Methylosinus trichosporium OB3b: one gene and its partner. The protein of the gene in region 2 interacts with the protein of the main gene of each other region in a pairwise test. Links are inferred from orthologs where the notes say so. Each region holds a gene or a part of one and is shown on either strand. Other genes may lie near its edges. The genes, in order: rsfS and CQW49_RS23720.

Region 1 (11,342 bases), on a different replicon or contig from region 2:
GGCCATGTAACGTCCGTCGGGGCGGACCTCCGAGCCCCAGGCGTAGGGCCGTCCCTCCAGCCCGCCGCGGGCGGCATATTCCCATTCCGCCTCGGTCGGCAGGTCGCGGCCGAGCCAGTCGGAATAGGCGCGGGCGTCGCGCCAGGCGACATGCACCACCGGTTCGGCGTCCTTGCCGTCGATCGAGGTGCCGGGGCCGCCGGGATGGCGCCAGTCGGCGCCGTGGACGTAACGCCACCAGCTCTCGGGCGAGCGGCCGGGGTTCGTCGTCGGCATGATGAAGACCATCGAGCCCGGCGCGGTGAGCTCGGCGGGCAGGCCCGGGTGGTCCTTCGGGTCGAGGCCGGTCTCGGCGACGGTGCGCCAGCCGGTGGCGGCGACGAAGGCGGCGAACTGGGCGTTGGTGACCTCGTGGCGATCGATCCAGAAGCCGCCGACAAAGACGCGGTGGGCCGGGCGCTCCTCTGGATAGAAGTCCTCCGAGCCCATGAGGAAGGCGCCGCCGGCCACCCACGACATGCCGGCGGTAGCGGCGCGCGCGTCGCCGGCGCCGAAGCCCTTGGGCGTGCCGGAGTAAGCTCGGCAGAGCCGGGCCTGCGGGTCCACGGCGCGCGCTTGCGACATCGCCAGAGCGACCGCCGCAAGGGCGACGAGCGAGATGGCGCGGGTCAGCATGCCGGTCAATGGCGGACGGCGACGGAATGCGCTCGTCCGCCGCAGACGCCCATGGCTTTGCGCATAAAGACCTCGTCGCTGGCGGCGACCCGGCCGTCGCCGTCGAGATCGCCGCCGCACAGCGTGTCCTTGCAGCGGCCGGACTGGCGGCGCAGCAGCGCCAGATCGGCCTTGTCGACCTGGCCGTTGCGATCGAGATCGGCGCGGCGGCAGACCGTCATGCAGGCGCGGCCGAGATTGGCGCGGATGATCGACAAATCGTCGTCGTCGGTCTCGCCGTCGACATTGATGTCGTAGCGGCTCGGACCTTTGCCGGCGAAGGCTTGCCAGTCGGCGATGTCCTGGCGATCGATGCGCATATCGAGATTGCCGTCGCCCTTGGCGCGGCAGGCGGCCTCCTCGCTGGTCTCGCCGGCGATGCGGTCGATCTCGGCGGCGAGCTTGCGGTAGGTCGAACGCAGATTCGACGGCAGGCAGGTCGCCGGATCGGAGGCGGCGCAGGCGGCGAGCTTGTCATTGGCGGCGTAGTCCATGCCGGCGGGGTTGGAGCCGGCGACCTTCTTCAGGTCGTAGAACTCGTCCTTGCTCTGGGTGGCGTATTCGGCCCAAGGCACCACCGGCTGCTGGCCGGAGCCGGCGAGCGGCTTGGCGCAGTTCATCGTCTCGCTGCGCACCAGCTTCCAGCGAAGGTCGCGGGCGGCGCGCTGGCGCACCGCCATCGGAGTAATGCTGGACGAGGAATTGGCGGCGGCGACGGCGCAGCACGAGGAATATTGGGCGGCGGCGCCCGGCCCGTACCAGACGCCGCCATTGTCCTTGCAGAAACCCTCGGTCGGGAAGAGGACGTCCGAGCACTGGGAGCCGATCACGCAGGGCCAGCTGCGCTCGGAGAGATCGGGGGTGAAGGTGCCGGAGTTGATTTCCGTATAGTTGATCTTGCGGGTCGGGGTCGCCGCCGGATCGGTCAGATAGGCGTGCATCGGGACGCTGTCGAGGCGATGGGATGGCGGCGCCAGCTTGGCGGCGTCGAGGCCGGCCATGGCGGCGAAGAGGCCGTAGAGGTCGGCGGTGCTGATCAGCGCGTCGACGACGCGACCGGGTTGGACCACCTGTCCGCCGGCGACGATCAGCGGCACCCAGACGCCTGTCTGGTAGGTCGTGCCCTTGGAGCGGCCGACGTCGAAGCCGTCGGTCGCCCGCACGGTGGGGCCGAAGCTGCCATTGTCGCCGATGATCGCCACCATCGTGTCGCCGAGATTCAACCGCGCGATGGTGCGGCCGTCGGCGCCGAGCTGGGAGAGACCGATCTGGGCGAGGGTGCGGCCGATGGCGGCGTCGAGGCTCTCGATCGCCAGATTGAGCAATTCGCGGTCGGGCAGCATGGAGTTGCAGGCCGACGGCTTGTCGTCCGGGTCGGGGACGAGGGTGGTCGGCGGCTTTTGCAACGGGGCGTGGATGGCGTTGAAAGACAGGGTCAGCATGCGCGGCCCGGTCTGGCTCTTCCACCAGCTCACGCCGTCATTCTGCTGGGCGATGGTGAGGTAGGTGCGATCGACCGTCGAGCCGACGCCGCAGCTCGACAGCGTCGGGGAGCGTTTGCCGGAAAAGGCGGTGCGCGGCCAGACGTAATAGGCGTTGTAGCGGTCGAAGTCGCTCGTCGCCGGCGCGTCGGCGCCGCAGCTCTTGCCGGGGGTGAAGATGCCGCCGCGCTGCAGGCAGGTGCGGGCGGGCGAGGTCTGGGAATCGGTCTGGCCGGAGCCGATGAAGCGGCAGGAGACGCCGCTCGACGCTTTCGTGTAGCAGGCGCCGGCGGCGCCGACCTGATAATAGCCGCAGACCTGGGCCCCGGTCGGATCGACATTGCCGGCGGTCAGATCGATCGACGGCGGTCCGGAGCGCATATTGCCGGCGAAACTATCGAAGCCGCGCGACGCCGGTGCGCAGTCGCCTGCCGGGTCGCGCTCCGTGCCGAGATGGTATTTGCCGACCAGCGCGCTCTTGTAGCCGGCGGTCTCGAGCAGCCGCGGCAGGGTCGTCTCGAAGGAGGAGACGTAGGTCTGCGGCAAATGGTTCTCCTGGATCGCCAGGCCGACGCCGGTGCGCGGCGGCAGGCGGCCGGTGAAATAGGTCGAGCGGCTGGACGAGCACTGCGGCATGCTCCAGACATTGGAGAAGCGCACGCCGGCGGCGGCGATCTTCGCCATATTGGGCGTCTTGGGCGGCGTCACCCCGCCGTAGCCGAAGATCGACAACTGGTCGACGCCGACGTCGTCGAGGACGATGAAGAGGATGTCGGGGGCGGCGCGGGCCGGTGCGGCGGTCGTCGCGGCGCCGAGAAGGCCGAGGACGGCGGAGACCAATGCGGAAACGGCCGATGTCATGGTGAAACGCGCATTCATGGACGATCTCTTCCACGTCGAGCCGAAGAATCGCCTATCGTCACGAAGCGCTGAGAGCAGCGCGTCCGCGCGGGCGGAACTCGAGAGCGATCTCGAATTCGTCCCTCTCTAGCAACACGTCTGCGGGCGGCCCATCCCATGTACATGGTAGGCTCCGACATGCGCGCCTCCCCATGGGCGCGCGCCGCTTCTCGGCTCACGGTCCTCTGCGCGCGACCCGCCCCGCGGCGCTCAGCGCGGCTCCAGCGCGCAAGCCGCGTCGATAATGGCGACCGCCGCGTCGATGTCGCCGTCCTCGACCGAGAGCGGGGGAATGAGGCCGAGGAACGATCCCATGGCGCGAGTGAGGAGTCCGCGTTCAGCCAGCGTGGCGCGCCAGGGCTCCGCCTCTCCGGGGCACGCCAGTCCCTGCATCAGGCCGACGCCGCCCAGCGCCGTGAAGGCTCCACGGCGCCGGTAGAACAATTCCGTGAGCCGATCTTCGAGCCGCCAGCCTCTGTTCTGCACGCGCTCGAGAAAGCCCGGAGCGGTCAGCCCGTCCACGAGGGCGCCGCCGGCGAGAAGCGCCGCCCGATCTGCAGGGGGCGGAAGTCCCGCCGCCCCGCGCGCCGACTTCTGCGTGACGATCAGCGCGGCCAGCGGCGGAGCGCTGCGCTGCAGATGCAGGGCGACCATCATGTCCGGGGTCACGCCCGTCCACTCATGCGCCCACAGCATGCCCGAGCGGCCGAGGCCGCAGACGCTCTCGTCGAAAGCGAGGACCAGCCCATATTCGTCCGCGGTCTCGCGCAGCCGCACGAGCAGCCCGCGCGAAACGACCTCGAAGCCGGCGCTCGTCCGCACTGGAGCGACGAGAATTCCAGCGGTCCGATTGTCGACTTCCGCGGCCAATGCGCCAGCTTCGTCGCTCTGGAGCAGGATGACGTCGCCATCATCCTCCAAGCCATCCGGCAAGCCTCCCGCGGCTCCGGCGCAGACGATGAGCCGCCGCCGCTGCGGTCGGCCGACGAGCTTCTGGCGCCGCCGCATCGTCTCGACTGCGTAGCGCCAAGCCTCGGCCTCGGACGAAAACAAATAGGCGCGATCGCCGAAGGAAACGGGCGCGATCTTGGCGCTGAGCGCGTCGGCGAGGTCGCCTGTCTCAGGAACGGCTCGCGGCTCGTCCATAAGCTCCGCCCTCTCCGCGGAATGCTCCGGAAAGCCGAGCCACGAGCCCGAAAAGTCGAGCGGACTCGCCGGCCCCGACTCGTCGCCGGCGACAACGGGCTCGCTCTGATCATTGGGCTCATTGGCCGATTCTGACGATGCGCCTGACATGTTCCGCTGCTCGAGGGCGAGGCTGCGCGCTCGGTTCCTGCTGAACCGAAAGGCAAGAAGCGAGCCATGAGGGCGCGCCACCCCTCAGCCGTTCACGCCCTCGACTTGGCGGATGTGGCGGCCAACCGCGAGGCCCTTGGTCAGAGCGAAACAATAAGGATAGTAGATCTCCCTGCGCCCCCATCCGCCGCTCGGCCAATTCTCCACCATGCGCCGCAGCCGCGGCAGATCGAGCGCTTCGCTCGCCAGCGGGCTGCGCGAGAGACGTTCGATCTCCACGACGATCTCGTCCCGGGCGGCGGCGAGCCCCACATGCCAATCGGCCGATTGCAGCCCTCTGCGGCGCTCCCGCAGCACAGCGTCCGGCAGCACGCCCTCCATGGCGCGCAGCATCAACGAGCGCGGCTGTCCATCACGCAGAAACTGACTTTGCGGAATGGCGAGGCAATATTCGACGAGGCGTCGATCGGCGGTCGGATCGAGCCTGTCGAAGCCGTACATGCGCTTGGCCGCGCGCCCGTACATTGCGAGATCGAGCGTCTCGATCATCTCGACGCGCATATCGCCGCGGCGATCGATATTGGTCAGATCGCCTGAGATTTCTCGGGCTTGCTCCAGCAGGCGCAGGCGCGCTGCGAATTCGGGCCGGATCATCGAATATTGGCGAAAATCGAGCTCCGGCCGACCCGCCAGCGTCCGCACCATCCTTCGCAGAGGGGCCGGCGCCCGCCCGAGCATGTAGCGGTTGATCAGGCTCGGCCAGCTGGCCCCCTGTCGAACGAGGCCGCGGAACTCGCGCAGCAGCTCGCCCCAGCGCCCCGAGCGGCACAAATCGACGAGCCAGCCGGAGCCATTGTAGCTCATCGTCATATTGCCCATCTGGCCGGTCAGCAGCACGCCGACGCCGCGCCGACGCGCCTCCTCGCCGATGGCGTCGAGCCATGCGGAATTGACAGGCGCGGCCACCGGACAATCCATCGCGCGGCTCGCGCGGTCGCTCGCATCGAACATCGAGCCCGCGAAATTGGCGACGCGCACATGATCGATGTTGGGAAAGGACGCCGCGGTGAGCGCGGCGAGCGCGCCTTCGTCGACGATGCGCCGGGGATAATCGGCGGGATCGATCTCGCCGGCCGGCACGGCGGTGAAGGCGGTGAGACGACGATCGTGCTGCTGCAGCCGGCGCGCCGCCGTCGCCATCACGCCGCCGCTGTCGAGCCCGCCGCTCAAATCTCCGCCGATGCGCCCGCCGCCGGCGATGCGGTCACGCACCGCTGTGTCGAGCGCGGCGCGCAGCCCTTCGACATAGTCGTCGTCGCTGGCGAAGCGAATCGGCGCGAGCGACTCGGGCCGCCAATATTTCGATCGCCGGACCTCGCCGTCGCGCTCGAAGCGCGCCACATGCCCCGCCGTCACGCGCTCCAGGCCTTTGTAGAAGCTCGAGCCACGCTCCTGCGGAATCCACGCCAGCGCGCGTCCGACCCAAGCCTCGTCGATCTCCTTCGGGATCTGCGGCTGAGCCAGGAGGCCGCGCGGCTCGGTGGCGAAGAAGACAGCGCCCTCCCCTCGCCAGAAGAACAGCGGCCGCGCGCCGATGGCGTCGCGGGCGAGCAGCAGCGTGCGACGCGAGCCGTCCCAGATCGCGCAGGCGAAATCGCCGATGAGTCGATCGGCGAATTCCCCCTCCCAGCGCGCATAGGCGAACATCGCCAGCTCGCAGTCGCTGGCCATCGGCGACACGCCGTCGGCGCCGAGCATGCGCAGCAGCTCGCTGCGATTGTCCAGCCGGCCGTCGAAGGCGGCGACGGTCGCAATCCCGCGCGGAGTCCCGGCCGAGATCTGTCCCTCGTCGCAACGTCCGAAGACGGCGCCGCCATCACGAAGGACGCTCGTCCGACGCTTCGTCGTCGACGCGCGCAGCGTCATCGCCGCGAGCGAGCGTTCTATGTCCGGCGGCGCCCCATCGCCGCTCGAGACACGACATCCGGCGATCGCCATGAAGCGGCGTCCTCCTCTGCGGCGCAGCGCGCCAATGCCCGCGCGCGTCAGCTCGCCGCGGCGTTGCGGACATCATCCAATGTGAGCACGACGCCGAGCGGGTCGATGACTCCCGGCATCGGCCGAAAGCCGCGTTCGAGATAGAAGCGCTTCAGCTGCGGCGACAGCGCATGAACGCACAAGGCGCGCGCCCCGCAGCGCTCGCCGATCATCAACGCGCGCAGGATCGCCGCGCGCAGCATCGTCGAGCCGACCCCCCGCCCCTGCTCCGCGCGATCCACGGCGAGCCGCTGCAGCTGCATGATCGCGACGGCGTCGCCATCGAGTTCGGCGGACGCGCGGCGCATGCGGCGCAGACGTTGCGAATAATAAGCGACGACGCGCTCCTCGCGCAGAAGCACGAAAGTGTGACGGCCGAATTCGTCGCTCGAACCCGAAGCTTCGCTCGCATCGCGCGCCAAAGTCTCGTCGAGCAGGCGAACGCCGCAACAGAAGCCCTCGATATCGTCGCTCTGCGTCAACGGCGCCGGCTCCGCATCGTCGCGGCGCGCGGACAAGAATGCGCGCAGCTGCGGATTGTCGCGTGGCGGCGCGGCGACGAGCGCGGAGAACAACGCCCATTGCACCGCATTCAGCGGAATATCCCGCTTGCTGGACGCGCTCGAGGGCGTTGCCGGCGGCGGCTCCGGGCAGGTCGGCGCCGAGGCCGCGATCATCATCGCGCGTCCTTCGCGCATAATTCGACGACGCCCTCGCCCCGCAGATGCTCGAGCAGCTCGCGCACCTGCGTCTCGCAGGTGGCGCGGTCGACGTCATAGCGTGCGAGCAGCGCCGAGCAGATATCGCCGACCCTGCCGGGCTCGGCCAGCTCTCTCCATATCTCGGTGGCGATGCGATCGAGGCCGTAGCAAGCGCCGGTGTCGGGATTCAAGACGACGATCTCGCCGTCGACATCGGCTTCGATGACGAATTGCGCGCGCTTGACCGTGTCGGTCGCAGCCAGAGGCGTCGGCTGGATCGCCATGTTCGTCTCCCTTCACTCTTTCGTCAGCAGGCGAGCGACGGTGTGAGGCCGCTTTGTCGTCGCCCGGCGTGTTGCAGGATGCGCTCGGCTTCGCGCTCGAAGACGCCGAAGCCCCATTGGCGCGAGGCGACGAAGATTTCCGTGCGCCGCGCGATCGCCGCGCTCAGCTGCAGATGGCGTGCGCGCAGACCCATGCGGCCGAGAAATCGGTTGCGATAGGTCTGCGCGAAGATCGCATCGATCGCATCGACGCCGCGCAGGCGACGAAAGCTCGTGTCCGATTGCGCCGGCGCCGCGCCCAGCACATAGAGACGCCGCAATGGAAACGGCCCATCGCCGAGGCCGCGCGAGAACGGCATGTGAAACTTGTGATGGCCTTCGACGACACGTTCGAGGCTCTCGTCGTCGTGGCCGAGGGAGGCGACCGCATCCCGCCACAGTTTGAGGCGCGGCGGACCGGGCCAAGCCAGAGGCGCGCCGTCGCGATCGAAGCTCACGACGCAGACGTCGTCGCAGAGCAGATGACAGCCACGGCTCAAAAAATACGCCGCGAGAGTCGATTTGCCGGCGCCGGTCGGACCGGCGAAAGCGACGGCTTCCCCCTGCAGCACGATCGCATTGGCGTGCAGAGGCGTCAGCCCGCGTTGATGACAGAGAATGCCGAAGGCGGAGCCGAGCAGAAAGAGACGAATGCTGCGCGGCGAAGCGCCGGGGATTGCATCGACAACGATCTCGCGCCCGTCCTTCACCAGATAGCGCGCGACGCCCGCGACCGAAAAGGCGACGCCGCTATCCTCGACATGCAATCGATCGCTTCCCTCGCGGAAATACGGCTCCAGCTCGCCGAGGTCGCCGCGCCTCACCGCCACCAGCGGCAAGCTCGGTTGACGATGGGGCGGACATTCGTCGATTTCTGGAAGCGCGATCTGCGAGCGAATATGCAAGCCGAAACATGAGCAATGATGTTCTGCGCAATTGGCATCCGTCATAACGTCGTCCGATGAGAACTTGCAATTGGGCCGCGCATCTATCGCACGCAGACCCGAGCTCGAAAGACCGCCACATCCGCGAGGGATTACGACACCGGAGGCGATGTCCCGACGAGCATCGCCCGATGCATGAGGCTCAGGACTTCTTATCCTTGTCGGTGGTCCCATCGACCGCCGGCGTGGTGAAGAAAAACTCGGCCTCGGACAAGTCCAGTCGCCGAGCCGATGGACGGCGCCAATCCCGCGACGCCGCGCTCTGGCTCTTCTCGTCGGAGGCGCTGCAAGACGCTGCAGAAAAAAATTCGCTGTCGCCGGCGGACATGGATTGTCTCCTTCCAATTGTGATGACGTGATGCAATGCTCGAAATAGTGCTGCGATAGTGAAGCAGACGCCGAGATTGTCAAGGCGATCGGCTTTCGTAGTCTCACGGATCGACAAGCCGCATTTTGCTCGCATCGACGAACGCGCGGCGCCGCTCACGAGAAGCATGCGGTTCGAATCACCTCGGAGATCGGCGTGGATGCCGCGCGCGACGCGCAACTCACGCTGCTTTTCTGCTGCGAGCGGCGCGCCGCAAAGATGATAAGAGCGACAGAGCTCTGCTTCGGCTTCCGCCGAGAAAACGGTGGAGAATCGACGACTCGTGTTTCGTGCGTCGCCGAGGTCGAGGCAACCGACGTCCGCAAGGCGGAGCGCACCGATCGCTCCGCAACCGAATCGTCAGCCGCGATGATAAGGATGACCGGAGAGGATCGTCATGGCGCGATAAATCTGCTCGGCGACGAGAATGCGCACGAGCTGATGCGGCAGGGTCATCGCGCCGAAGGAGAACACCGCCTGCGCCCGTTCGCGCGCCGCCGGCGCGAGCCCCTCGGCGCCCCCGATGGCGAAAGCCAGCGCCTTCACGCCGCGATCACGTTCGCTTTCCAGCAGCCGGGCGAAATCGACGCTCGAGGCGGCCCGGCCGCGCTCATCGAAGACGACGAGTCTCGCGCCCGCCGGCGTGGCGGCCAGCAGAGCGGCTCCCTCCTGCGCCATGCGCTCGGCAGGGGTGCGGGCCTTGCTCTCGTCGATCTCCTGCAGATCGAGCCCGGCGAAGCCGAGATTGCGCAGAGCCGCGATCCGCGACGCATAGCGCGCGTAAATCTCTCGCTCCGGCCCGGCCTTCAGCCGCCCGACACATAATAATCCGAGACGCATCGCCCCTCGCGGTCATTCGCGAAAGCAAATGACGCTTCGGCTCCAGTCGTGCCTCGCGCGTCAGACGACGCGCAACTCCGTCGGACGCGCTCCGCCCCACATCTTCTCGAGATTGTAGAACTGGCGTACTTCCGGACGGAAGATATGGACGATGACGTCGCCCGCGTCGATCAGCACCCAATCGCCCTGTGGCAGGCCTTCGACGCGCGGGGCGACGTGACCGGCTTCCTTGCAGGCTTTGAGCACCTTGTCTGCGATGGCGCTGACATGCACGGTCGAGCGACCGGTCGCGATGATCATGTCATCGGCGATCGTCGTCTTTCCGCGCAGATCAATGGAGATGACGTCCTCGGCCTTGGCGTCTTCCAGGCTCGACAGGATTTTCGGCGCTATGGATCCGGCGAGCGGGCCGATCGGCCCGGCGGCCGGCCGGGACGGCGCGCGAGCCGCCCCTTCGAGAACACTTGTCGTCAGCTTGCGACCCTCATGTTTCGCGGCGCTGGCGCCGCAGTCACAAGATGAGACGTTTTCAGGACGATTGCAACCAGATATATGTAACGGTCCAGTCCACGCTTTTCGGCCGAAACAAAAAAAACCCGGCTCAGGGCCGGGTTTTGGAAGGCGGTCCGGGCCCATCGTGAGGTGGGAGGAACCTCGAAGCCGGGACGATTACGAAAACTAGCCGATTCCTCGCGAGGGCGCGCGGCATATTTCGTCGCATTTGTCCAGAGCGCGGGCATGCGGGCCGCCCGGGCGCCGCGAAACCGCCCGCCGTCGCATCGCGGCGCGACCGAGAGCGAATCGGCAGCCGCCGCCAATTCAACAGTCTAGATTTTGCGAGCGCGGCCGCCGCCGGCGCCGTTACGGAGCTGTGACAGAAATGTCACAGTCCTCGACTTTTTCCTTCAGGGGATGAGAACCAGCGCCCCGCTCGTGCGCCGCGCCTCGAGATCCGCATGGGCTCGGGCGGCGTCGGCGAGTCGGTAGAGCGTCGGACGCTCAAAAACGAGGTCGCCTTTCTTCACCGCGCGCACCACGTCCTTGGTCATCTCCTCGAGATCGGCGCGGCGGGCGATATGGGTGAACAGCGACGGCCGCGTCGCGAACAGCGAGCCCTTCTGCGACAGGAGGTTGATGTCGAAAGCGTCGATCTTCCCCGAAGCCGAGCCATAGCTGACGAAGAGGCCGAAGGGCCGCAGGCAATCGAGCGAGGCCGGGAAAGTGGCGCGGCCGACGCCGTCATAGACGACATCGCAGAGCTTGCCCTTGGTGATCTCGCGCACCGCGGCGACGAAATCCTCGCTGCGATAGAGAATCACGTGCTCGGCGCCGGCGGCGCGCGCGATCTTCACCTTCTCCTCATCGCCGACGGTGGCGATCACCCTCGCCCCGAGCGCGCTGGCCCAGCGGCACAGCAGCTGGCCCATGCCGCCGGCGCCGGCATGCACCAGCAGCCGGTCGCCCTTCTTCACCTTATGCGTGCGACGCAGCAGATATTGCGCGGTGAGGCCCTTCAGCATCATCGTCGCGCCGGTCTCGTAGGAAAAGGACTTCGGCAGCGGCGCCAGCGAGGCGGCGGGCACATTGCGGACCTCCGCATAGCCGCCGAGCGGGCCGACATAGGCGACGCGGTCGCCGATCTTGAAATTTTCGACCCCTTCGCCGAGGGCGACCACATCGCCGGCGCCCTCGAGGCCCGGGGTGAAGGGCAAGGCCGTCGGATAGGCGCCGCTGCGATA
Region 2 (11,277 bases):
GAACCGTCGGAAGCATATTCGGTGGCATCGGTGGAGGCATTGTAGGAGTGCTTGTGGGCGCGGCCGTCGGAGGCGGCGAAGGATTTGGCCTCAGCGCGCCTACGGGAGCTGGCGTGCTGGTCGGAACTCCGGCTGGCGCACTCGCCGGAGCGGTTGTCGGCGGCTATGCCGGCGCGCAGAGCGGCGCTGCAGCCGGCGCGGCGCTGGGCGAGGGGCTCTACACTTGGTATTCGGAAAACCAAGGAGGTGCTAAATCCGGAGTTCCCGACAGCAGCTTTGAACCAAGCAGCAACGTGTCTCGGCCATACACTCGCCCGTCTGGAGCAGGCCCTACAGCTGCTCAAAGAGCCGCGGTTCAAGGGCAGCCCTGTGTCGATTGTGGGCAAATAACAAGTAACCAAATTGCCGATCACATTGATCCGCTCATCGTTCAGTATTATAGACAAGGCTCTATCGATATACAGGGCCAGAGTTCGATAAGTGCCGTTCAGCCTCACTGCCCAACGTGCTCTGCAATACAAGGCGGTCAATTGAGCGCCTTCAGCAGAACCATGAAGCTCAAGTTTGGATTCTGAAATGATCGACCTTGAAGAGGCCCAAAAGCAAATATGCTCGCAGTTCAGCGCGCCATATTATGGTTGCGATCTTGCTCTGAAAGTGGGCGTTTCCAGGAACCTTAAAGAGGGAATCCGCCCAATAAATGGGATGCGGATTTCCCCAGACAAGGAAACAAGCGGATGGTACATTTGGGCTGGCGAGAACTTGTCTACGGAGGAAGATTTTTTTGTGCCACTCCATGGAATACATCTACAAGAGTGGGCTCCGCTCGTGCTGCCATTCTTGGGACTTCCGCCAGGCTGGAGATTCTTGGTTACAGAGCATTACCGTGACGTGTGGTCTGACAAAGAGTTGAAGTAGCTTCAACATCGGGCGTCTCGGACAGCTTCGATTATGACGAGCTCGACCGCCTGACCATGGCGACCCGCGCCGCCTCACCGTCCTCGATCGTCAAGCGCTTCTCCTATTCGCCGATCGGCAATCTCCTCTCCAAAACCGACGTCGGCGCTTATTATAAGTCTGAGAATACGGTGATGGGAACCCGGCCCCGCACGCAAGATTCCTGACTGTCCCGATCTTTGTCAATTATTCGACACGGCCGATGGATCGAGATCATGCGGAGAGGGAGGGAGATGACGTCGGCCATGCTCGGACAATGCGCTGGGGCTTTGCAGCGCTGTCGCGGGCCGATCTCAGAATTCGAGGATTATCGCGCACTTTTCGTGCAGTCCGCGGCTTGGGCATGAGGGAGATCGATATCGGCGCCGGTCTGTGGTGAGCGCTCGTCGCTTTGCGGGGCAGATCCCTGGCCCGTTCCGAATCAATCTTCGGAGAAGTGGTCCCGTATCGATCTCCCTGGCGGGCGGGGCAGTAGGCGAAATGTGAGCGCGTAAATCGTGGAAAAAGCGATTGTTCAAGCGCCATCACCGCGGCGGATGTTATGTCGCTCGTGCTCCGCCGGCGAGCGATCGTTGGTCTACCGCCTCAGCTAAATACGGCCGGTCGCTCTCACGACGGCGATGTCGTTCGCGGCGGCCCAGGCGCCGATGTCCCGCCTGGTGAGCGCCGTCGCCATGAGGCCCGGAAACTGGTCGGGTGTGCAGGCGAACACGGGACAGTCGAGCGCGGCGATCAGCCCTGCGTGATTGGCGTCATAGCCGGGGCGGCCGAGATCCGACAGAGCGAGCAGGACGATGACATTCACGCCCGCTTGCTTCAGCGATGCGACACGGGCGATCATGTCCTTCGCACTTCCGCCCTCGAAGAGATCGCTGATCAGAACGAGATGCGTCTTCGCCGGCTGCTCGACGAGGCCCTCGCAATAGGCCAGCGCCTTGTTGATGTCGGTGCCGCCGCCGAGCTGCACCCCGAACAACACATCGACAGGATCGGCCATTGCTGGGTGAGATCGACGATCGCCGTATCGAAGCAGACGGCGAGGTGCGCACCGCCGGCAGCGACGCCATCACCGCCGCGAAGATCGACGCGTAAACGACAGAGGCCGCCATCGAGCCCGATTGGTCGACGCACAGGATCACATGATCGATATCGGCGCGCTGCTTCGACCGGCGCGCGAAGCCGATGAGCGTCTCGGGCACGATGGCCCTATGCTCCGGCTGATAATGGCGCAGATTGGCGCCGATGGTCCGGCGCCAATCTATGTCCGCCGCGCGGGGACGCCGCGTGCGCTTTTGGCGGTCGAGCGCGCCGCGCAGCGTTTCGAGCATCCTATGCGCGAGGCGCCGCATAAGCTCGTCCACCACATGCCCGCACGACGAGGCGCGCGGAGCACTTGGCCTTCTCCGGCATCGCCGAACGCAGAGACATGAGGTCGGCGACGAGATGCACGTCGGGCTCCAGAGTCGCAATGAACTCCGGATCCAACAGCAGCGCTTTGAGATTGAGGCGTTCGAAGGCGTCCTTCTGAATCACCTCGACGACGGAGGCCGGAAAAAATTCGCGAATGTCGTCGATCCAGCGCGCGACGCGCGGTGCCGAAGCGCCGAGCCCGCCACGGCGGCCGGTCTTGGGGTCGCTCTCATAGAGCGCGCCGAGCGCGCGAGAGAGGCGCTGGTCAGCGTCCGAAAGAGCGGCCTCCGCCTCCTCGCCGCCGACCGCGAGACGCCAGCGGCGCATGCGTTCCTTGTCGTTGGTCATGACGCGGCCTCGAGTCCGAGAATGCGCAGCAGCAAAGGAAGCGCGGCCGCAAAGGCCGGATCATCCTCCTCGGGTTCTGGCGCGGGCGCGTGCGAGAGCGTGCGCCGCCCTTGCGCGACGCCATCGATAAGCCGGATGCGCGCCGTGCTGTCGAAGCCCGAGAAGGCGCGTCGCAGCAAGGGAAGCGCGGCGAGAAAGGAATCGTCGTCGAGATCGACGATGAAAGCGTCCACGAGCGCGAGCAGCGCCGCGTCCTGAAGCAGAATTTCCGCGCCGCCGGCGACGAAATGCTCGAGGAAGGCGCCAGCCTCCAGCGGCGCGGCGGACATGCGGCGCACGAAAGCCGCGGCGGCTGCCTCCGCGGTCCAGAGGCCGAGATCGAGGAGGCGCCGAAGCGCGAAGCCCGCCGCCGCCGGCGCGCTCTGCTCGTCCTCGACGATGAGCGTCAGCGCCTTGCGCCAGCCGGCGACGAGATCGGGCGCGTCGAAGATCGCCAGCGCCTCGTCGAAGCCGCGCATGGCTGCAACGCGCGCCGCGGCGACATCGGCGGCGAGTTGACGCGAGCCGATGCGCACGCCCGCATTGACCTCCACCGCGAGCGCATGCACCAGCGCGCGCAGCGCCTCCTCGGGGAGCCGCCGTGCGACGCCATAGCGCAGCGCGCTCGCGAGCGGCGCTATGGCGAGCATCAGATCGGTGAGATCGCTGGCGTCGACGGCGAGCGCCTGGAGCGCTGAGATCGCCGCTCCGGCGGCGTCGGGAAGATCGGCGACGAGGCTCGCGCGGACGATCTTGGCCATGTCCATGACGCGCGCGCAATGCGCGGCGCGGTCGCGGATGATATTGCCGGCGGCCTCCTCGATCGTGACGCCGTAGATCAGCGCCTCGGCGAGCGCGACCGAAAATTCCGGACGCCAGGAGAGGCGCCAGATTTCGCGAAACGTGCCGCGGCCGGCGTCCGCCTCGATGAGCGTCCCCCAGGAGACGCCGAGCAGAAGCAGCCGATGCAGCAGCGTCGATTTCGCGAGACCCGCCTCGGTGCGCAGATCGAGACGTATGTCGCTCTCGATATCCTTCGGCTCCAGCCTCACGCGCTTCTGCCAGAGCGCGAGATCACGCGCGAGCGGGCTCTGCGGCGCGTCGCCGGAAATCTCGCCGATTGTCTCGCCGATATAGAGCCGCCGCTCGACGACGCGCAGCGGCACAGGATCGCCATTGCAGAGCGCGGCCAGCGCGCCATCGCGCATCTCGTCGAGGCCGGGCGTCGCGAGATCGCGCAATCCGCAGAGCGACAGTGTGAGCCGCGCGGCCTCTATGGCGGCGGCGGGCGAGGCGGCGAAGCCCTCCGCTCGGAGCAGGGTCGCCGTGCGCGCCTGCCAGCCGGCCGCGAAGGATAGGGGCTCGAACGTCTCTTCGCGATAGGCGCGCCAGAGATGTCGGAACCAGCCGGGCGAGACGACGCCGGCGCCATAGCCGGAGGCAAAGGCGAGACGGCTGTCGGTCCAGGGCGCCCAGGTCGCTTCGACCTTCACTTTCGCGAGGCCTTTGATCGTCGCTTTGTCGACCGTGGGCGAAACTTTCGCGCGGAGGCCGTCGATGTGCCAGGCGCCGACGATCGCGACCACGGCGCCGCCGAAATCCTGAAGCGCCTTCCGGATGGAGAGACGCATGAAGGCTTCGCGGATCGCGTCGCGACGGGCGGCGGGCGCGCCGCTCTCCTCGGCATGGCGGCGCGCCTCGGTCATGGCTTCGCCGATGGCGGCGAAAGCGGCGACTGGATCGCTCGCGCCGCCGCTCTCCTCGACGAGCGTATTCCACAGCGCTTCGCCATTGGCGACGCCGGCCGCTTCGGCCAGAAGGTCGAGCGGGTCGGAGCGCTGCGCCTCCGCATCCTCGTCCTTCTGCGTGAAGGCGAGAGAGACGCTCGCCGGCCAATCGATGAAGCGCAGAGGACGGCCGCGCGCGAGCGCCCAGCGCATGGCTTGCCATTCGGGCGAGAATTCCGCGAAGGGCGCGAAGACCGCGCGCTTGGCCTCGCCCGGCGCGTAGAACAGCATGGCGACCGGCGGCTTCAACCCGTCGCCGCGGACATGCGGCGCGAGCGCTTCGCCTTCCGGCGCGCCCTCGATCAGCACGACGGCGGGGTCGAGCCTGTCGAGCGCGGCGACGAGCAGCGCCGCCGAGCCCGGCCCGTGATGGCGCACGCCGAGAAGATGGAGATGGGAGTCCATCGCGTCAGATCACGTCGCGGATCGCGCCATAGAGATCGTCCCATCCCTCGCGGGAGCGCATCACATTCTCGAGATATTCTTGAAGCGCGACCATGTCCTGCACCGGGTCCTTGACTACGGCGCCGACGAGATTGGCGGCCATGTGCTCGGCCGCCATCGCGCCCTCGCCGAAATGCGCCGCCTCGGCCCAGGCGCCGACGCCGACGGAGATCGCCTCCGCCGTGGAGAGCGAGCCAGAGGGCGTCTTCAGCTTGATCTTGCCGTTCAGCGTCTTGCCGTCGCGCAATTCCCGAAACAGAGTGACGATGCGCATGAGCTCCGCATCCGGCGATTTGATCGGCGGCAGGCCGAGTCCTGTGACGGTCTCGCGCACGCGCTTGACGACGATTCCGGTCTCTTCCTCGATCGTCGCCGGCGACGGCAGCACGACGACATTGAAGCGCCGCTTCAACGCGGAGGACAATTCATTGACGCCCTTGTCGCGATTATTGGCCGTCGCGATGACATTGAAGCCGCGCCGCGCGTCTATGGCCGTGTCGAGCTCGGGGATCGGCAGCGTCTTTTCCGACAGCACGGTGATGAGCGTGTCCTGCGTGTCGGAGCCCATGCGGGTCAGCTCCTCGAGCCGAAGGATGCTTCCATCCTCCATGGCGCGCGTCAGCGGCGTCTTGACGAGCGCGTCCATGGATGGACCATGCGCGAGCAGCATGGCGTAGTTCCAGCCATAGCGGATTTGATTCTCGTCCGTGCCGGCGGTGCATTGAATGAGCCGCTTCGACGTGCCGGAGACGGCCGCCGCGAGATGTTCCGACACCCATGATTTCGCCGTGCCCGGCAGGCCGAGCAGCAGCAGCGCGCGATCCGTCGCCAGCGTCGCGACCGCCGTCTCGACGAGGCGCCGATTGCCGACATATTTGGCGGAGATCGGTGTTCCGTCCTTGGCCTTTCCGCCGATGAGATAAGTGACCGCCGCCTGCGGCGACATCAGCCAATTCTCGGGCCGAGGCCGGTCGTCGCCGCGCCGCAGCGCGTCGAGCTCCTGCACGAAAATATCTTCTGCGGGCCGGCGCAATTTCAGTTCATTCATATTATTGGCCATGGGTCGAAATGCTTTCGAGACTGTCGAGAAGATCGAGCGCGACGAGGCTTTGCGCGGCCTCATCCGAGGCGTTGGCCTCGAGACGCGAGCGCAGGCGCGGGTGGAATTCGGCGGGCGCCAGGGCGACGAGGCGGGGCTGGGCCGCCGCTTCGACGGCTTGCGCATCGGCTTTCGCCACCAACTGAAAGAGATGGTCGAAGGTCGGCGCGGCGAGCGGGGCTTCGAGAATGCGCAGCAGACGGCTCATCGCTTGCGCCAGCACTCCACCGCCGCGAGCGTCGGGCGCCTCCGCCTGCAAAATGGCGGCGGCGAAGGACTGCCGATCGTCCGGCGGAAGATCGAGGCTGTCGGCGAAGAAATCCTCGATCAGCAGCCAGAGCGGATCGGCGCCGAGGGGCGCGACCTTGCGGAAGAGATCGAAGCGGCGAGCACGGAGCGTCATCAGCAGCATTGCGCCGAGGAGCGGCGCATCGCCCTTCGCCGCCTCGATCGCTTCCTCTTCTGTCGCGCCGAGCGCCGAGACGAAATCGGCGATCTCGATCTCGGAGAATGTCTCGCGCACCCATTGACGCCAATTATTCTTTGCCACGGTCGCCGGCAGCTCCATCGTCAGCGCGAGGCGTTTGCGCAGCAGGCCCCGGCTGCCGACGCGAATGCGTTTCATCGCCTCCGCCAGCATCGGATCGGCGCCGGCGAGCTTGCCGAGAAGGCGCGCGGCGAGGTCGCGCACCTTGGGCGCGCGATCCTTGGCGAGCCCTTCCAAAAATGCGCGGTCCTCGACGCAGAGCCCGACACGAAAGGCTTTCAGCAGACGAAAGCGCATGTCGGCGGACTCGCCGGACCAAACGGCCTCCGCCAACTCCCGCGCGCGGGGCGCATCGCTCAGCCGGCGCCGCTCGAGAAAATCGCCGCGGCGGGCGGGCGTGGCGTCGATCCAATTGTCGTCGACGATGAATTCCGCGTCGAAATAGCTGCGCCGTTCCTCGATCGCCTTGTCGCGCTCGATGAAGGCCAGCGCGTCGGCGCCGAACCGTTCCGCATGCGCGCGCAGGAAGGGCTCCAAGCGGTGAAAATCGAATGGATGCGGCGCGACTCGCGCCCGCTCCATGGCGAGCGCGACAGCGAAAGCGAGATCGTCCTGTGGCGCGAGCGCGGGCTTCCCGGAGGCGAAGAGACGAAGCATGAGCGCGCGCTGTTCTTGCGTCACGAGGCGCCGCCCGGAGTCGCGCGGACTGACCGCGAAATAGGTTTCCGGCGCGGGCGGCGGCGCGAAGCGCAACGCCGTCGCGAGCAGCGCCAGAGCTTTCAGATCGGCCTTCGGATCGGCGGGCGGAACGGCGAGGCGCGAATAATCGAGCGCGCGTCGCGACGTCCCGACGACGAAGCCGGGCAGGAGAGAGGAGACGGCCGCGCGCCTCATGCCTGCGTCCATCGGCCGAGATCGGAACTCGCTTCGGCGAGGAGAAATACGCGTCCATCCCAGAGGCCGACGCCGTCGAGTCGCGACGCCATGGCGAGGCCGGGCGCGGCGGCGTCCTGCTCCGAAGCGAGCGGCAGAGCGAAGCCTGCGTCCGTCTCGTCGACGAGAAAGGTCCCGGAGGCGGCGCGTCGGACGCGCGCGCCGTGGAAGGCCATCGGCCAGATATCGAGCCAGGGCCGCGCGGCGAGCGCGCTGCGATAGGTCTCGAAGGCGCGCCCGAGCGACTGCTGGGGGAGAGGCGCCGCGGAGCTCTGCGCCGAAGGCCCGATCTGGCGCGCGACCAGCGCTCGCAACGGCACGGGAGAGCCGTAAAAGACAAGCTCGGCCTCGAACCCGTCTCCAGTCGAATAGCCGAAAACGTTGCCGCCGCCGGACAGCGGCACGAAATCGAGCAGCAACGCAAAGCGCGGCCCTTGCGCGTCGCGCTCGCGCAGGAGCCAAGTCTCGACCCGCCTCAGCCGATCCGGCTGGACGATGGCTCGCGTCAGGAACACGCGCCAACGACCCGAGACCCGCAGCGCGCCGGAATCGGCGAGCAAGGCCTCGCGCGTCTGCGTCCAGCCGATCATCTGGCGCACGTCGTCGCGAAGCGGCGCGTCGAGCGTCGCCTGCCGACGATAGGCTTCCGCGATCAGATGAAGCAGTCCGAGCTCCTCGGCGGCCGCCTGCGGACGCAGCGCCTCGCCGAGTCCGAAGAGCCGCGCCGGTAGGCTGTCGAGGCGCGTCGCGAGGCCGGGGGCCTTGGCGTCGACGAGGCGCTCCGCCATCTTGCGGCAGGACGAAGCCGCATCGACGACGAAGACGGCGAGGCCGCGCTCGATCTGATCCTTCAGCCAGACATCGAGCTCGTCCAGACCCGCTAGCACGCCCGCCTCGCGCGCTTTGCGGTTTTTCTCGCGCAGAGCGGCGGCGCGGGCCTCCGCCTCCGGGGCCGTCTCCGCGGTCGCGTTTTCATCGAGGATCGCCTTCGCGATCGAGGTCTCGCGCGGGGGCTGCTCGGCGGACTCGGCGGAGGGGCCGCGTCGACGCGCCGTCCAGTCGCGCACCCATTGCGGAGCCTCGCCTTGCGCAAAACTCGCCTGTCCCTCGACGCGCAGCCACATCAGCGCGAGCGAATGCTTGCAGGGAAATTTTCGGCTGGGGCAGGTGCATTTATAGCCGGCGTCGGTTTCGCAGACGATGACGCGATAGGGCGCCGAGCCGAACCCCTGCGCCTCGCCCCAAACGAGCCCCTGCTCGTCGCTCGCCAAAGTCGGCCAGCTCGAGGGTTTCAGGAGCTTGCGCGCCGCAGCGAGCGAAGCCTGGTCCGGCGCGAGCGCCTCGATGCGAGTGAGAGTGAGCGCCACAAAATCACCTTGCGCCTTGGGCGACGAATAGGCTGAAACGAAACTGTGCGGAGAGAATAGCCGATCGGAGCGTTACTCCCAAGTGTGTCGAGGCCGGCTCGGTCGCTTCGGAAAAAACCCGCGAGCCTCGTGGCTGCGGCCGGAAGGCGCCAGGAGCGGACGTTCGCAAGAAAGGCTCGACCGCGAATTTGACTTGGCTCCGGCCCGCCCAGCTCCACCGCGCCCTCGCCGCTGGCAAGGGCGACGTGTTGCTGGTGATGCGACCGCCTCGCCCGCTCGACGCCGATCTTCTCAACACGCTCGACTCCATTGCGAAAGCCGAAGCGGGCTTCCGCTCGCTCGCGGACACATGGTCCGACATCACGACACTGCACGGCAAATTGATGTTGGCCGTTCTCGGCGGGCACGCTGAGTTCGAGCGCGAGCTAATCCGCGCCCGCACCGGCGAGGGCCGCAGCCGCGCCAAGGCGCAAGGCGTTCACATGGGGCGGCCCCCTGCCCTCAATCGCCATCAGCGAAAGGAGGCGCTTGCGCCCCTCGCCAAAGGCACGGCGACGCAAACCGATCTCGTGTCAGGGAGCAGGATTACAAGGCTGGCGCCCAAAATTTTCTATTCGTCGCTATAAACACATCCGTTCGGTCTGAAGCGAGGCGGTCGAGACTTTCCGTGTTGGGATTTGTCATCTTTAAAAATGAAAATCTTTACCTTTCTTGAGCCTTTTTCATCCTCAAAATCCTCTATTCGTTCGGCAAGAATCTTTCTACCAAGGAATGAAACGCCAACCCTTCTGAATAGTCGAATTATAGAGCAGTTAAGATCAGGAGCCACCCAATAACCTGATTCATATTTGCCGTCCCCAAGCGACTTAAAATTTGAGAGATCATCCATCACGTTAAGTATTCTGACCATACCGGCCTCCGTCGATGGCGTCTTAGCCGAACATAGACAGTATTGCTAAAGGTAGAGCTTTTGCAAGAACGAAATTTGTCTCGGATCAGAATGACGGCTTTGGGTCACAGTTCCTCCTTCGCCGTCGGAAAGGACCGGCCATTCGTCGCGGACGGCCCCAGGGTCCGCTTTCCCTGGAATTCGTGAACGTTCGCGGCGGATCGCCGCGACCTAGGCGTTTGAATCCCGTATGACCCGCCACTTCAGTCCCTGAGTGGGCACTGAGTTTACGCCGTTTTTCGCGGTGAGCGCCTGAAGCAGCCGGGTCTTCGATCCCATGATCCGAACCTCGCCGTCCGCGACCTCGACGCGCTGGGCGAGCGCGCGGAGGTGGTCGCGGCGGTAGCCGCCGCCTTCGAGGCGGATGCGCTGGCGCGCGGTCTTGGCGAAGGTGCGGACCATCTGCGGCGTAATGGCCCTAGCGCCGGAATTATCAAGCATGGCTTGGGCGCGTTCGGCATCGGCCTTGGCCTGATCGCGGATGGCCTTCAGGCCGTCAATGCGGTCCTTGAGCGCCGGGTCGTCGATGTCGGCGACGCCCGCCTCGATGGCGTCGTAGAGGCGCTTGAGCCGTAGTTCCGATTCGGCGGCGCGTTTGTTCAGTTCGGCGATGTGCTCGCGGCGGCGTTCGGATTGCTCCTGCCTACGGTCGAGAACGCTTGCGAGGATGGTTTCAAGCCGCTCGGGCTGGAGCAGCTGGCTTTCCAGATGGCTGGCGACAAGATCGTCCAGCTTGCCCATCGGCACGGCCATGCCGGTGCAGGCGGTCGGCCCCTGCCGTGCCTTCATGGAGCAGGCGTAATAGCGATAGCACCCGCCCTTGCCGGTGCGGATGGTCATCGCCCCACCGCACTTGCCGCAATGGATCAGGCCGGTGAGCATGGTCGGGCCGCTGATGACGGCGGATGGCATGACCTTGGGGTTACGGGCCTTGAGCAACGCCTGCACGGTGTCGAGCGTCTCGCGGTCGATGATCGGCGGGACCGGAACCGTGACGATCTCGCTGAGCGGCTTCAGTTTCTTGGTCTTGCTGCGCTTGTTGAACTCGTGCTCGCCCATATAGGTGCGGCGGGTCAGGATACGGTGAACCTGACCGATGCCCCAGCGCCCGCCGTCGCGGGTGAAGATGCGGCGGCTGTTGAGGTAGCTGACGATGTTCTTGACGCCCATCTGGCCGGTCGTGCCGTCGCCTTCCAACGCGAGGCGATAGATCAGCCGCACCGTGTCGGCGTGGAGCGGGTCGATCTCCAGCTTTTTCTTGGTCTTGGCCCCGCGCTGCTCGGCCGCGACGACACGGTAGCCGATAGGAGGAAGCGAGCCGTTCCAGAAGCCTTGACGGGCGTTCTCCTTCAAGGCCCGCATGACGTGCTTGGCGTTTTCCTTCGACTGGTATTCGTCGAACAGCGCCATGATCTGCCGCATCATCTGATGCACCGGATCGTCGACCGATCTCCTGG

What was found.
Region 1: the proteins of CQW49_RS23720 (region 2) and rsfS interact in binary tests that used the Escherichia coli proteins (3 or more experiments, as listed by UniProt). The link is inferred for Methylosinus trichosporium OB3b from one-to-one orthologs.

What each region holds. Positions count from the first base shown.
Region 1 is NZ_CP023737.1:3,865,379-3,876,720, reverse strand. The notes cover bases 8,371-11,342. They hold rsfS (ribosome silencing factor), read right to left. Parts: upstream 10,078-11,342; coding sequence 9,664-10,077; downstream 8,371-9,663. Other genes in these bases: CQW49_RS18275 (quinone oxidoreductase family protein), read right to left, coding at 10,509-11,342; rlmH (23S rRNA (pseudouridine(1915)-N(3))-methyltransferase RlmH), read right to left, coding at 9,124-9,603; CQW49_RS24755 (hypothetical protein), read right to left, coding at 8,539-8,892. Outside these bases: CQW49_RS18325 (formylglycine-generating enzyme family protein), read right to left, coding at 1-675; CQW49_RS18320 (sulfatase-like hydrolase/transferase), read right to left, coding at 681-3,074; CQW49_RS18315 (aminotransferase class III-fold pyridoxal phosphate-dependent enzyme), read right to left, coding at 3,306-4,241; CQW49_RS18310 (asparagine synthetase B family protein), read right to left, coding at 4,476-6,389; CQW49_RS18305 (GNAT family N-acetyltransferase), read right to left, coding at 6,437-7,108; CQW49_RS18300 (PqqD family peptide modification chaperone), read right to left, coding at 7,105-7,413; CQW49_RS18295 (phosphoenolpyruvate carboxykinase (ATP)), read right to left, coding at 7,437-8,282. UniProt on the Escherichia coli protein: Functions as a ribosomal silencing factor. Interacts with ribosomal protein uL14 (rplN), blocking formation of intersubunit bridge B8.
Region 2 is NZ_CP023740.1:71,179-82,455, reverse strand. Bases 3,993-6,899 are described here. They hold CQW49_RS23720 (ATP-binding protein), read right to left. Parts: upstream 6,034-6,899; coding sequence 4,951-6,033; downstream 3,993-4,950. Other genes in these bases: CQW49_RS23715 (DUF5691 domain-containing protein), read right to left, coding at 6,035-6,899; CQW49_RS23725 (DUF5682 family protein), read right to left, coding at 3,993-4,946. In the rest of the region: CQW49_RS26450 (immunity protein Imm33 domain-containing protein), read left to right, coding at 577-918; CQW49_RS24945 (hypothetical protein), read left to right, coding at 975-1,124; more of CQW49_RS23725, read right to left, coding at 2,712-3,992; more of CQW49_RS23715, read right to left, coding at 6,900-7,465; CQW49_RS23710 (SWIM zinc finger family protein), read right to left, coding at 7,462-8,871; CQW49_RS23705 (recombinase family protein), read left to right, coding at 9,060-9,497.